DNA from 3 places in the Glaciimonas sp. CA11.2 genome. Region 3 is predicted to be linked to each of the others. Evidence: predicted binding sites of a transcription regulator. Region 3 holds the regulator's gene; each other region holds the start of a gene.
The links. The regulator FNR, encoded in region 3, switches genes on or off when oxygen is low (the NO sensors DNR and NnrR bind a similar motif). The targets are predictions, from matches to a motif close to TTGATNNNNATCAA.
Positions count from the first base shown of each region.

Region 1: the regulator FNR is predicted to act here: its motif matches at 2,373-2,386, upstream of RGU75_RS10595 (OmpW/AlkL family protein).
Region 2: the regulator FNR is predicted to act here: its motif matches at 2,284-2,297, upstream of RGU75_RS06230 (isocitrate lyase).

Region 1 is NZ_JAVIWL010000001.1:2,460,719-2,465,008, forward strand. Features, by position in the region: gene RGU75_RS10585 (5-(carboxyamino)imidazole ribonucleotide synthase) at 1-973, shown strand, start outside; gene RGU75_RS10590 (L-threonylcarbamoyladenylate synthase) at 973-2,109, shown strand; gene RGU75_RS10595 (OmpW/AlkL family protein) at 2,402-3,127, shown strand; gene msrA (peptide-methionine (S)-S-oxide reductase MsrA) at 3,341-3,871, shown strand; gene RGU75_RS10605 (PAS domain-containing protein) at 3,987-4,290, shown strand, end outside.
Region 2 is NZ_JAVIWL010000001.1:1,447,333-1,451,622, reverse strand. Features, by position in the region: gene RGU75_RS06245 (aconitase X swivel domain-containing protein) at 1-231, shown strand, start outside; gene RGU75_RS06240 (GntR family transcriptional regulator) at 249-1,040, opposite strand; gene RGU75_RS06235 (DUF2058 domain-containing protein) at 1,327-1,863, shown strand; gene RGU75_RS06230 (isocitrate lyase) at 2,469-4,049, shown strand.
Region 3 is NZ_JAVIWL010000001.1:4,817,626-4,821,915, reverse strand. Features, by position in the region: gene RGU75_RS20875 (CHAD domain-containing protein) at 1-1,508, shown strand, start outside; gene fnr (fumarate/nitrate reduction transcriptional regulator Fnr) at 1,722-2,423, opposite strand; gene RGU75_RS20865 (hypothetical protein) at 3,097-3,504, shown strand; gene RGU75_RS20860 (SLC13 family permease) at 3,813-4,290, shown strand, end outside.

The sequences.
Region 1 (4,290 bases), 2.4 Mb from region 3:
CGCGTTATGTGTGGCCGTAACGACAGAGTTTGAAAATGTGTCGCATCATAGTCTGGCATTTTTAGCCGAAAGTACCTTCATCGCACCGAAGGCTGCGTGCGTTTCCATCGCGCAGGATCGCATCGTAGAAAAAGAGTTCTTCACGCAATGCAGCGTCCGTTCAAAAGTACTTCCTGCACCCTATAAAAGCATTGCGTCACTGGCTGACATTGACAGCGTACCTGCCGATCTCTTCCCCGGAATATTGAAAACAGTCCGCTTGGGTTATGACGGCAAGGGGCAATCCCGGGTGACTGATTTGGATGCGTTACGTGCAGCCTATTCGGAAATGAACGGCGTCCACTGCGTCCTAGAAAAAATGCTGCCATTGGCATATGAAGTGTCGGTATTGGTTGCGCGCGGCGTGGACGGGCAGGCCGTCGTGTATCCGATTGCGGAGAACGTCCATCGCGACGGCATCTTGTTCACGACGACTGTGCCAGGACCAAATGTCGGTGTGGAAGCGGCGGAGCGCGCACAAAATGCGGCGCTGGCAATCATTGAGCAGCTTGGTTATGTTGGCGTACTATGCATCGAATTTTTTGTGTTGGCAGACGGTTCGCTGGTGGTCAACGAGATGGCGCCGCGTCCGCATAATAGCGGTCATTACACTATCGACGCATGCATTACGAGCCAGTTTGCACAGCAGGTTAGGGCGATGGCACGGATGCCACTGGGGGATGTAAGACAGCACTCTCCTGCGATCATGCTAAATATTTTGGGTGACGTTTGGTTTGACGCGGGCAGCGATGAGGCTCGCGAACCAGCCTGGGATAAGATCGCGGCGCTTCCCGGTGCAGCGCTGCATTTATATGGCAAAACGGAAGCCCGCCGCGCCCGCAAGATGGGCCATATCACCTTCGTCGCCCCGAGTCTGGCCCAGGCAAATGCGCAACTGGTTACCGCTTGCGCTATTCTAGGTATTGTTTTGTAATGAATGTGCCATCTGATCCTCGTTTGAACTCTGGCATGCCTGAGCTTGCTTCTAAAGCCGCCCCTAAAGACGCTTCTAAAGCTGGCTCTACAACCTCAACCGACGCTTTGATCATTGATATCAAGGCGATCCAGCGTGCGGCGCGCATGTTGGAAGCGGGTGAGTTGGTTGCGTTTCCAAGTGAGACGGTCTACGGTCTTGGTGCAGACGCAGAAAATCCCGCAGCGGTAGCGAATATTTACGCAGCCAAAGGGCGCCCTTCAAATCATCCTGTCATCGTGCATATCGCACCGGAGGCAGATCTTGGCTTTTGGGCGCAGGCTATTCCACCGCAAGCGTATCAGTTGATTACGGCATTTTGGCCTGGACCGCTGACGCTGATTTTGCAGCGTGCAGATCATGTTTCCAGTGCGCTTTCCGGCGGGCAGACTTCCATTGGTATTCGCTGTCCTTCGCATCCTGTTGCGCAAGCTTTGCTGCGCGAGTTCAAAGCTGGGAAGGGCGGCATTGCGGGTCCATCTGCCAACAAATTCGGTCACGTCAGTCCCACCACTGCGCAGCACGTACGCGATGAATTTGGTGACGGGGTCAACAGCCCCATTGCGTATGTGTTGGACGGTGGGCAGAGCGAGGTCGGGATTGAGTCCACCATCATCGACTTATCCCGAATAGCGACTCATGGACCGGTGCTTTTGCGACCTGGCGACATCAGTACAGCAGAAATCGCCGCAGTGTTAGGCGCACCCGTTCACGCCGCAGATAGTGGTGCACCGCGTGCCTCAGGGACGCTGGAATCACATTACGCGCCACTAACACCGGTATTACAGATAGCGCCGGTGGATTTGCTGGCAGCTTTATCGCAAATGCATCAAGATGGACAACGACTGGCTTTGATTTCTTACTCGGCTGGCGCGGAGAAAACTGTCCCGCTAGTCGCTCACTATCCGATGCCTGAAGCTCCGCATGGCTATGCTCATAATTTATACGCCGCCTTGCGTGACCTTGATCAAGCCGGGGCCGATATGATTGTCGTCGAGGCACCGCCTCAGGACAATGCCTGGCAGGGCATTAACGATCGCCTGCGCCGCGCCGCATATGCTTTGACAGATAAATTTTCCCAATACAAGCATCTGTAGTGGCTTTGAGGAAAAAATACCACACCCCAAGTATAGTCAAAAAGATTTAAAGCTGGCATAGTGCTTAAAGAAGAATAGCACGCACGTTCTTTTTAATGGCAAAGTGTAATGATGAATTGCGACAATATCATCTAATAGCTATATGCCTATAACTAAAAATAAATAATAATAGAGCGCCGCCGGATTAATCCTTGTTCATTGGCAGGCGCCGAAATAGTAATGACAGTAGTTGCAGGGAACAAAACCCAACGCACTATTTACATTTGATTTAAGTCAATCCTGGAGAAGACGCATGAAGAAACATTTTTCTGTACTACCAAAAATCGCAGCGTTAACCTTGCTGACAATGGCTGCTTTACCCGCTATGGCGCAGCAGGCTGGCGATAATATTGTTGGCTTGGGTTGGTTTCATTTGGCACCACAGGACTCAAGTCAAAACCTGAGTGTTTCTGGCCAAACTATTCCCAATACTGGCGCTGGTGTTGGCAATGCAGACACTCTCGGTTTGCAATTCAGTCATTTCTTTACCGATAATTGGGTGTTATCTGCCGATGCCGGAATACCGCCAAAATTCAAACTGGATGGCCAAGGCATTCTTCAAGGAACCCATATCGGTTCGGCTAAGCAGTGGAGTCCAGCGGTTTTGGTCAAATATTACTTCGGTGATAAAAATAGCCAATTTCGTCCATTCGTAGGTGCTGGTGCTACGTATGTCTGGTATACCGATGTGCAATTGGATAATGGTTTTCAACAGAAGTTGAGCGGCGTTATCAGTCGCGGTCAAACCGGTGCTTTGCGTACCAGCGCTGATTTAAGCAGTTCTTTGGCACCCGTTATCAGTGCCGGTGCTAGCTACAATTTCGATGCGCATTGGTCTGTCGGTCTCTCGGTTTCTTACATTCCGTTGAAAACAAGAGCCGACTTGACTACAAGTACGCCAAGTGGCGATGTGCACAGCACTACGAAGCTGACACTAGACCCTATCGTCAGCTTCTTGTCAGTTGGTTACAAATTTTAAATAATTGCTCAAGTTCGGCCCTGAAAGGGCTGAAGTAAAGGCTGGAACAACGGTTGAACTTAGGGCCGGACTAAAAAACCTCGATCATATCGAGGTTTTTTTTACGCCAGATTTCTGGAATACCGAAATCTGTGAAATCATGAGGGAAAGTATGCACGTGGGCACGGAGTACGTTAAAGTCACTATTAATGATAAATCCACAGGGGAATGCGTATGGCTAACGAAACTGCAGTGTTAGGCGGTGGTTGCTTTTGGTGTCTTGAAGCTGTTTATCAGGAAATCAAAGGAGTCGAACATGTTGAGTCCGGTTATACCGGCGGGCATATCGTGGAGCCGACTTATGAACAAGTGTGCGATGGCACTACTGGCCATGCAGAAGTGGTGTTAATCAACTTTGATAATGAAATCATTTCTTTTCGTGCATTGCTGGAGATATTTTTTACGATACATGATCCCACTACACTTAACCGGCAAGGCAACGATATCGGGACGCAATATCGTTCGGTTATCTATTATCAGTCGCCGGAACAAAAAGAAACCGCTAAGCATGTATTGGCAGAGATGGCGTGCGTATGGGATGCACCAATTGTGACAGAACTATCGCCTGTTGAAATCTATTTCAAGGCCGAAGACTATCACCAGAACTATTTCAAACAACACCCGCTTCAAGGATATTGCGCGTTTGTCGTGGCGCCAAAAGTTGCCAAACTGCGGAAAACCTTTATGGATAAGGTCAAAGCTTAATAGCGTGCTGTTTGACGTACGACGCAACCATTTTGTAGGAACAAAAATCTGACCAGGATTCATCCGGTCAGCACGTCCATACCGACTAAAAAACAAGCTCCTATTAGGAATTGACTTGGTCTTTGCATCGAACGTCTGGCCGCCGGAGGGGACCGAAATGGGGGCGCTTGTGCGCCATCTGGACTGGTCCAAAACCGCGCTTGGCCCAATGTCTGATTGGCCTCCGAGCCTTCGTATTGCTGTCACGATGGCGCTCGATTCGCCGTTGCCGACAATCGTACTTTGGGGACCTGATTTAATCCAAATTTATAACGATGCCTATCGACCGATTCTTGGGCTGCGCCATCCCGCAGCGTTCGGCCAGCGAACCAGGGATTGCTGGCCCGAAGTGTGGGACTTTAATGCGGTCCTCTATAACC
Region 2 (4,290 bases), 3.4 Mb from region 3:
AGCGTCAACCCGATTTTGGTACAAGGTGCAGCGCTTGGCGGCATCTCAATGATGGCGGGGTTCGATGAGGACGTGACGTCGTTGATTCCCCATGGTGCATTGGTAGAAATTGATCCGGCAACCAAAACCTTGCGTGTGTTGCGCGGCCCTGTTATTGCCCCGGCGTCAGCGGATGATCACCTGGCTGCTGACGGTTCGCCACAGAAGGTACGTTTTATTGGTCGCGAGTAACAACTGAGCTGTGTGGATCAGACCGTGGCGCTAGTGTGCTGGTCGGGCGTGGACAAGACGTTAAAAAGCGATGAGCTAATCGGCAACGGTCCTGAAACACTCAGTTTGAACTCATAGTTCTCAGGTCGAATGTAGAACGTCGAGTGCTCACGGACCCGACCAAGATTGCAAAAGGACGTACGCTGCATGACCAGTGTGGAGGCCCGCGACGGCAGGGCGAGTTCTTGACTGACCTTGCGTGTGGCTTGTTCTGAGCGAATGCGTATGTCGGCGCGGGCGATTTGGGCAGATGTGAAGTGGTCGAGCAAACCATAGATCGGATAGCGCTGCGCCTCTTCCCAAGTGACATTGGCGTTGTCCAACCGCAGATAGCCATAGGCGATAGCGATGGGTTTGTTATCGACCAGATACAAGCGTTTCAGAAAATGCAATTGCGTGACAGTTTCGTCGAAGGTGGCCACCAGTTCTTGCGGCGTGAGGACCGGTACAAATTCCAGCAATTGCGTTTGTGGCACGACTCCTTGTTTAAGCAAGACATCATAGAAGCCTTCCAGATCACCTAGCTCATGATGCATGACCTGGCGTGACACAAACGTCCCCTTGCCTTGTTTGCGGGTCACAAGCCCCTGACGGCCCAACTGATCGATAGCCTGACGAACAGTGACGCGGCTGACTGCGAACTGGGCCACCAGATCCGCTTCCGAAGGTAGGCGCGCCGATGGTGGGTATATGCCCTGCGCGATGTCGCGCGCCAGCGCATCGGCGATCTGCACGTACATCGCTACATTACTATGACGATCGAGTTTCATTTGGATTCCTTGATGACGCAGAGGCAGACGCAGTCCGTGCCGACAGCATTTACTTGTATTGACTCATATTATAGCTTTGCGATGCGTGGAATCGGCATGGTTTGATGCACAGAAAATCCACATTCAAGCCGCACAATCCCTTGCCACAGCGGTACTCTGACAGAGTTTGAATGCTTGCCAGTCACGATCCCTGATCTGCTTGGTCGACATTTTTGCTATGCTAGCGTCTTTCCACTGATCGGCATCATTGCATGATCCGGTAGACCCTATTTACGGAGTAGTTCATATGGCCTCTTTGCAAGAGCAATTTTTAAAAGCTGGCCTGGTCGACAAAAACAAAGCCAAAGTGGCGCACCAGGACAAGAGTAAGCAGCAAAAGGCTGAGCGCCGTGCAGGTACGTCCAGTGTTGATGAGTCGCGCCAGGCAGCACTCGACACGCAACGCAAGAATGCTGATCGCGCCCGCGAACTCAATGCACAGCGCGACGCGGCCGCAACCCAAAAGGCAATCCTGGCGCAAATTACCCAAATGGTGCAGCAGAATCGCCAGAGCAAGGGCGCTGGCGATATCGCCTATCATTTTACGCATGACAAGAAGATCGAACGGCTATATGTATCTGCCGCGGTTCAAGCGCATTTAGTGGCTGGGCGTCTGGTGATTATTTGTCAGGGTGGCGTGCCTGAATTGGTGCCTAGAATTATTGCCGACAAGATCGCGGAGCGCGATGACTCGCTCGTCGTGCGGGTGAGCAAGACTAGCACTGAAATTGACGCTGACGATCCGTATGCAGCCTTCCAGATCCCGGACGATTTGATGTGGTAATTGCGATAATGTTGGCTTGCGTTTAACGTTTTCAACGTTCGTCCTTCAGCGTCAGCGTCCGGGCTTGGCGGGCGCTCGATCCATGTATTTTTCATCTCATGTAAAAAAGTAGTTTCCCTTTTTCCGTTAAAAGTCATTAGGCGGAAGGGCGAATGTGCCGCTTTCGCAACACACGCCTGCACTGCCTCTCCGGCGGTGACTAAATTTCGGCGTTTACATTATTTTTGTCTGTCATCGCTTAACAATTCGCTCGCTTAAACGGGTTAAGGCGAACTGTAACTGTGGTTTTTCCACGATACGGAAAGTTGATTCCACACTGTGAAATGACGGCATGAAAAAAATGAGGGAATTTATACATTTTTTTTGAAAATACATTTCACATAGCAAAAAATAGTATGTAAGTATATGAAAATAAAGAGATTAATTTAAGTCATATGTCTTATATAAGACATGGCTCATATGAGAAAAACCGGCTATTATTGATCCATGCAGTTTTGCTTTGAGTTCACCGCCCTGTTGTTCGGGCATGAGTGAAGAGATGCCTCAGCACCCGATTCGTTTTTCAGTCTTACTTATTTTCAAACTTACTTTATTAAGGAATCCACATGTCACAATATCAAGAAGACATCAAAGCCATCACCGGTTTGAAGGACAAAGAAGGTAGTGCATGGAACGCGATTAATCCTGAGTCCGCTGCACGTATGCGCATTCAGAACAGATTTAAAACGGGCCTGGATATCGCACGTTACACTGCGAAAATCATGCGCGATGACATGAACAACTACGATGCTGACTCGTCCAAGTACACCCAGTCTTTGGGTTGTTGGCACGGTTTTATCGGTCAACAGAAGATGATTTCTATCAAGAAACACTTCAACAGCACCGATCGTCGCTATTTATATTTGTCGGGTTGGATGGTTGCCGCATTGCGTTCTGAGTTCGGCCCATTGCCTGACCAGTCGATGCACGAGAAGACTGCTGTAACGGCGCTGATCAAAGAGCTTTACACTTTCTTGCGTCAAGCTGATGCACGTGAGTTGGGTGGTTTATTCCGTCAATTAGACGGTGCTGAAGGTGCTGCCAAGCAAGCGATTCAGGATAAAATTGATAACCACATCACGCACGTAGTACCAATCATTGCTGATATTGATGCCGGTTTCGGTAATGCGGAAGCGACCTACCTGTTGGCTAAGCAGATGATCGAAGCGGGTGCATGCTGCATCCAGATCGAAAATCAGGTTTCTGATGAAAAGCAGTGCGGCCATCAAGACGGTAAAGTAACGGTTCCTCACGAAGACTTCCTCGCCAAAATCCGCGCGGTTCGCTACGCGTTTCTGGAACTGGGTGTAGACGACGGTGTCATCGTTGCGCGTACCGACTCATTGGGTGCTGGCCTGACCAAGCAAATCGCAGTAACGAATGAGCCTGGCGATTTGGGTGATCAATATAACTCCTTCCTCGACGTTGAAGAAGTGTCGGCCGATGCGATGAAAAACGGCGACGTCATCATCAAGCGCGACGGTAAACTTGTCCGCCCTAAGCGTTTGCCTAGTAACCTGTTCCAGTTCCGCGCTGGTACTGGTGAAGAGCGTTGTGTTCTGGACTCAATTACATCCCTGCAAAACGGTGCTGACTTACTGTGGATTGAAACTGAAAAACCACACATTGCACAAATCGGCGGTATGGTTAAGGCGATTCGTAAAGTTATTCCAAATGCCAAGCTGGTGTACAACAACAGCCCATCATTCAACTGGACACTGAACTTCCGTCAGCAAATTTTTGACATCATGAAAAGTGAAGGCAAAGATGTTTCTTCGTACGATCGCGCTGGTTTGATGAGTGTTGAATACGATGCAACGGAGTTGGCGATTGCTGCTGACGAAAAAATCCGCACTTTCCAAGCCGATTCAGCACGTGAAGCCGGTATTTTCCATCACCTGATCACGCTGCCGACTTATCATACTGCTGCATTGTCTACTGACAACCTGGCAAAGGATTACTTCGGTGATCAAGGTATGTTGGGTTATGTTGCTGGCGTTCAACGCAAAGAAATCCGTCAGGGTATCGCTTGTGTTAAGCATCAAAACATGGCCGGTTCAGACCTCGGCGATGATCACAAAGATTACTTCAGTGGCGACGCTGCGCTGAAAGCATCTGGTAAAGACAATACGATGAACCAGTTCTAATAACTGCCTCTAGTGTCAAAAAAAGCTCGCTTCGGCGAGCTTTTTTTATGGGCGTTGTGAGCGTTTGAGGTCATCGTAATCAAATGAAAAGTGAATAGACATCAATCAATGTTTGCGTCGCACACGCTTGTGAACTGACAGGTTCTGATGCAAATACAATATAGGTATTAGAATCGACGACATCATTTGAAAAATCCACATCCAATGATAGCGGGCGTTAACAGTCGGACTAGCTCGGTAA
Region 3 (4,290 bases):
TTAGACGGCATCCTTTGTTAAAGCAACTGGCGATCGCCAAACCTTACCAACAACAACTTGTCAGCACCTACTTCGATACGCCGGATTGTTATCTAATGCGCCATCGGGCAGGATTTCGGGTGAGGGAAGTTGATGGCAAATTAATCCAGACATTGAAAGCGGGCGGTCAGGTCGACAGTGGCTTGCATCAGCGCAACGAATGGGAGTCCGAAGTCACGGATCTCAGGCCTGACCTGCCGGCAATTCAGGCACTGTTGAAACCCCGATCCAGATGGTTCAAGCTGTTGGGTCGACCACAGTTGATGCAGCAACTCGCCCCTGTATTCACTACGCGGTTTCAGCGGCGTATCTGGATGTTGCGTTTGCCCGAAGGTGACGAAGTAGAGTTGGCTCTCGATCAGGGCCAGATTGTCTCTAGTCATGGCGACGGCGTTATTAGTATCCCGATTAGTGAAATTGAACTGGAACTTAAATCGGGGAAGGCAGGAAATTTATTTGCCTTAGCATTAGCGCTGCAAGAGACGATAGCACTAAGCGTCGGTAATATTAGTAAGGCTGAGCGTGGTTACGGATTGTATGCACCGCAACCACCGGCGATAACAACGGCAAGCGCTCTTGCATTATCAGATAAAAAGACGATAGGAGAGGGTTTTCAGATAATTCTTGCCCATTGTCTGGAGCAAATTCAAGGTAACGAAGCTGGCATTAAATACGGGACCGATGCCGAGAGCGTACATCAAATGCGGGTTGGCGTGCGCCGCCTGCGCTCAGCGCTCGTGATTTTTAGAGACCAGTTAGCAGAACCGGAGTTTTTACTGGAGGAGTGCAAGTGGTTGGGTAGACACTTAGGAAGTGCACGTGACTGGGAAGTGTTTGCTGGTCCTACACTGGCCGCCGCGACATTCGGTTTCAACGGACCGCGGACCGTTATGCCGTTACAGAAAAAAGCCGCTGACTTTGCGAAGAAGAGCAGAAGTAATGCTGTCAAAGTTCTCAACTCTAGCCGGTATGCACGTCTTATATTGATCTTGGGCGCATGTATCCATGATGCAAATCAGCAGTTAGGGAAAAAGTCGGACACTGCCACCTCGCTACTGGAACGTGCTAATGCACCGTTGCGCCCTTTCGCCACTGCGCAGTTGCGTAGATATCAAAAGAAACTACGTCAGCGCGGAAAGGGGCTAAGTGCCATCGATGCGACAGAGCGTCACAAATTACGGATTGCGGCAAAAAAAATGCGCTATGGATTAGCGTTCTTTTCTTCGTTATATTCTGCAAAAAAAATCAAAACGTATCTTGCCGCCCTTAGCGTGCTGCAAGATACGTTAGGCGAATTAAACGATGCGCGTGTAGCTGATGGTTTATTACAGCAATGTACAGCGGGTAAGCCAAGACTGGCCGATGTTTCTGGATACGTGCGCGATTATGTCTCAGCGCATAACGAAATCAATCTTAAAAAACTCCATAAGCAATGGAAAAAAATTAAGCAGGTAAAGTCGCCTTTTTAAACGTAACAAATTGGTAGGCCCGATTTGATGTTGTGATCCGTTAGTGTTGCAGGAATAGCGAAAAGGTTAAGAGACAGCGACAGTAACGGCAGATGTTTCACAGCTTGGTTGACGTAAGGCATTACTACCGCCTGATATTTTTATCTGCTGAGTAGATTGGCGCTACTCTTTTTTGGACTTTCGCTCTTGGGTGGTGACTTTTTCACAGCTTGGTTACTTTCCCTCTACTAACATCAGCAAAGCGGGAACGTCTAATAATGTAATTTCGCGGTTGTTGACCTTCAACCATCCCATTTTTTTAAAATGAGAAAGCAACCGACTAATAGTTTCGTTTGTCAGTCCTAAGTAGTTGGCAATTTCTTCTCGAGACATCCGTAATTGAAAATTCGTAGCTGAATAGCCGCGATTTTTATATCGGGTCGAAAGATTGAGCAAAAAAGCCCCAAACCGTTGCTCTGCGCGAAGATTCCCTAATTGCAGCATGGCGTTATGATCTTGTGCAATCTCATGGCTCATCATGCGATGAAAATAATGCAGCATGATCGGGACATCTTTCAAGAGATTTTCCAAGTCCGAAAACGGCACTTCACAGACTTCACTATCCTCCAGCGCCACTGCGTTACATTGATGCCGATATGAGCTGATGGCCTCCATCCCTAGTAATTCACCGGTCATTTGAAATCCGGAAATATGGTGAGCTCCGTTGGCATTAACTTGATATGTCTTGAAATGCCCGACACGAATAGCATACAGATTGACGAATGGATCGTTCATCCGATAGAGCGCACTATCGCGCGTAATGCGCCGTCTATGTTTAACAATTTGATCCAATCGATCAAGTTCGGCCTCGGTGAGTCCGATTGGAAGGCATAGGTCGCGCAAATTGCAGTTCCCGCAATGCGTCTTTACGTTCATGACGTGTGTCGGATGTGGGGAGAGAAATGGGACTGTATTAACCATCGTGACTGATCCCTTTAAAAATAAAAAGACGCGGACGGGATGCGATATTTCTAAACCAGAATCGCCACTAAGGCGTTGATTTTCTGATTTGTTGACGATAAATTTTGATGTGGATCAGTTATTAATGTTGTCTTTATGATTACAATTGTAATCGCAATTAACTGTTCTGCAAGTCAATTTTGGAGCTTATTGCAGTCATGGGGATCACAGATTTTTAGGTGTGTTAATTTTTTGTTGATCGTATCGCTTTTTAGCCAGTATTGATCTTCCAAGGATATTTCAACAATTCGTCCAATTATGTAAGCCGTTCTCGATATTGTGGGCCAGTCAGCAGATATGCCACTTGTTGAGGTTTGAGCTCAATAGACACAGGTACAACCCGTGGCTTCGATACTGAATAGAATTTTCTTGAAAGTACGAAAATAGAGGATAGGCTGAATGGAGAGCTTTCGTTAACAAGTGAAATTGCAGGACTTATCTGGCGTCAACTATTCCTGCTATTTATTGACGTGTCATACCGGTTTTATTTATTAACCTGTTATCACGGCTCCCTTATAGGATCACTGATAAGACGTTCCAATAAGACGCTCAAATCACGCCCATGTGATGGGCCTACCGGGGAATGTACATGAAACGCACCATCAAAGTAGCTAAATCGAATATTGGTGTTTTATTGCTCTGGGCTTTATTACCTTTGTGTTTTTACGAAAACACGTTCGCAGAGTCGCCCGATACGCGACAAAAAATATATGGTGTAGAAGTACAACGGGATACCTATTTAAAAGCGGTGCGCCAGCAAATTGCCGACTTAAAAATCAAAATTGATAGTCTTAATGCTAAGGCCAAGAAGTCAGGTCGAGTTGCGAGACTGCGTATGGAGCCGACTATTCAAGGCTTTCAAAGAGATCTGAATGATCTTGATAAAAAAAGCATGGATTTGAAAAATAGTGGACTGAATGCCTGGGAAGAATTAAAAACCGACCTGGATGCTTCCATAAAGAAATTGCGCACAGCAGTTGAGGGAATGTCGCGTTAATACAAATCTATCTTCCCGCCGTCAAGCGATCCAATCTGCAATTACGCACTTACAGCGTGGAAATGATTGTTTCCACTAGTACTGCTGCGCTTTTCAAATACACTAAAGCAAAGATCTACGTGCGGTGCTCCTGCTTTTTCACGCTCACTGAGCGTGTATCGATATAATTGCGTTGAAGCAGTATTCTGTGTAGGCACAACGATTAGAGGGCGTTGATGAAAACGCCTTAAACGGTTCGTTCACCGTCGGCTAGTCGCCCGGAATTCGCAAACTTTACACCGATTTACAAAGTGTTTACTCGACCAACAATGACAAATATTATTAAACTATCGACAACTTCATCCTTATTTGCAACTTTATTTGAAACACTACGTAAAGATTATTTTTTTCTAATTTTATTCGTCATTTTGCTGATTTTGTCGGCTATTGCTCCCGAAAAAATTCAGCAGTATCCGCATTTGGTCGATTGGCCCACGATTGCGACATTGACCGGTTTGCTGGCGTTAACCAAGGGTGTTGAATTAAGCGGCTATCTGTCGCGCTTGGGTAGGCATTTAACGGTATTGATGCCAACTGAGCGCGCCCTTGCTGTTTTTCTGGTGCTCGCCACCGCATTTTTGTCGATGCTGTTGACCAACGACGTAGGACTGTTCGTCATGGTCCCGTTGACACTCAGTTTGCGCACCACGATCAAATTGCCGATAACCCGCCTGATTATTTTTGAAGCGCTGGCGGCCAATGCGGGTTCTGCGCTGACACCCATTGGAAATCCACAAAATCTTTTCC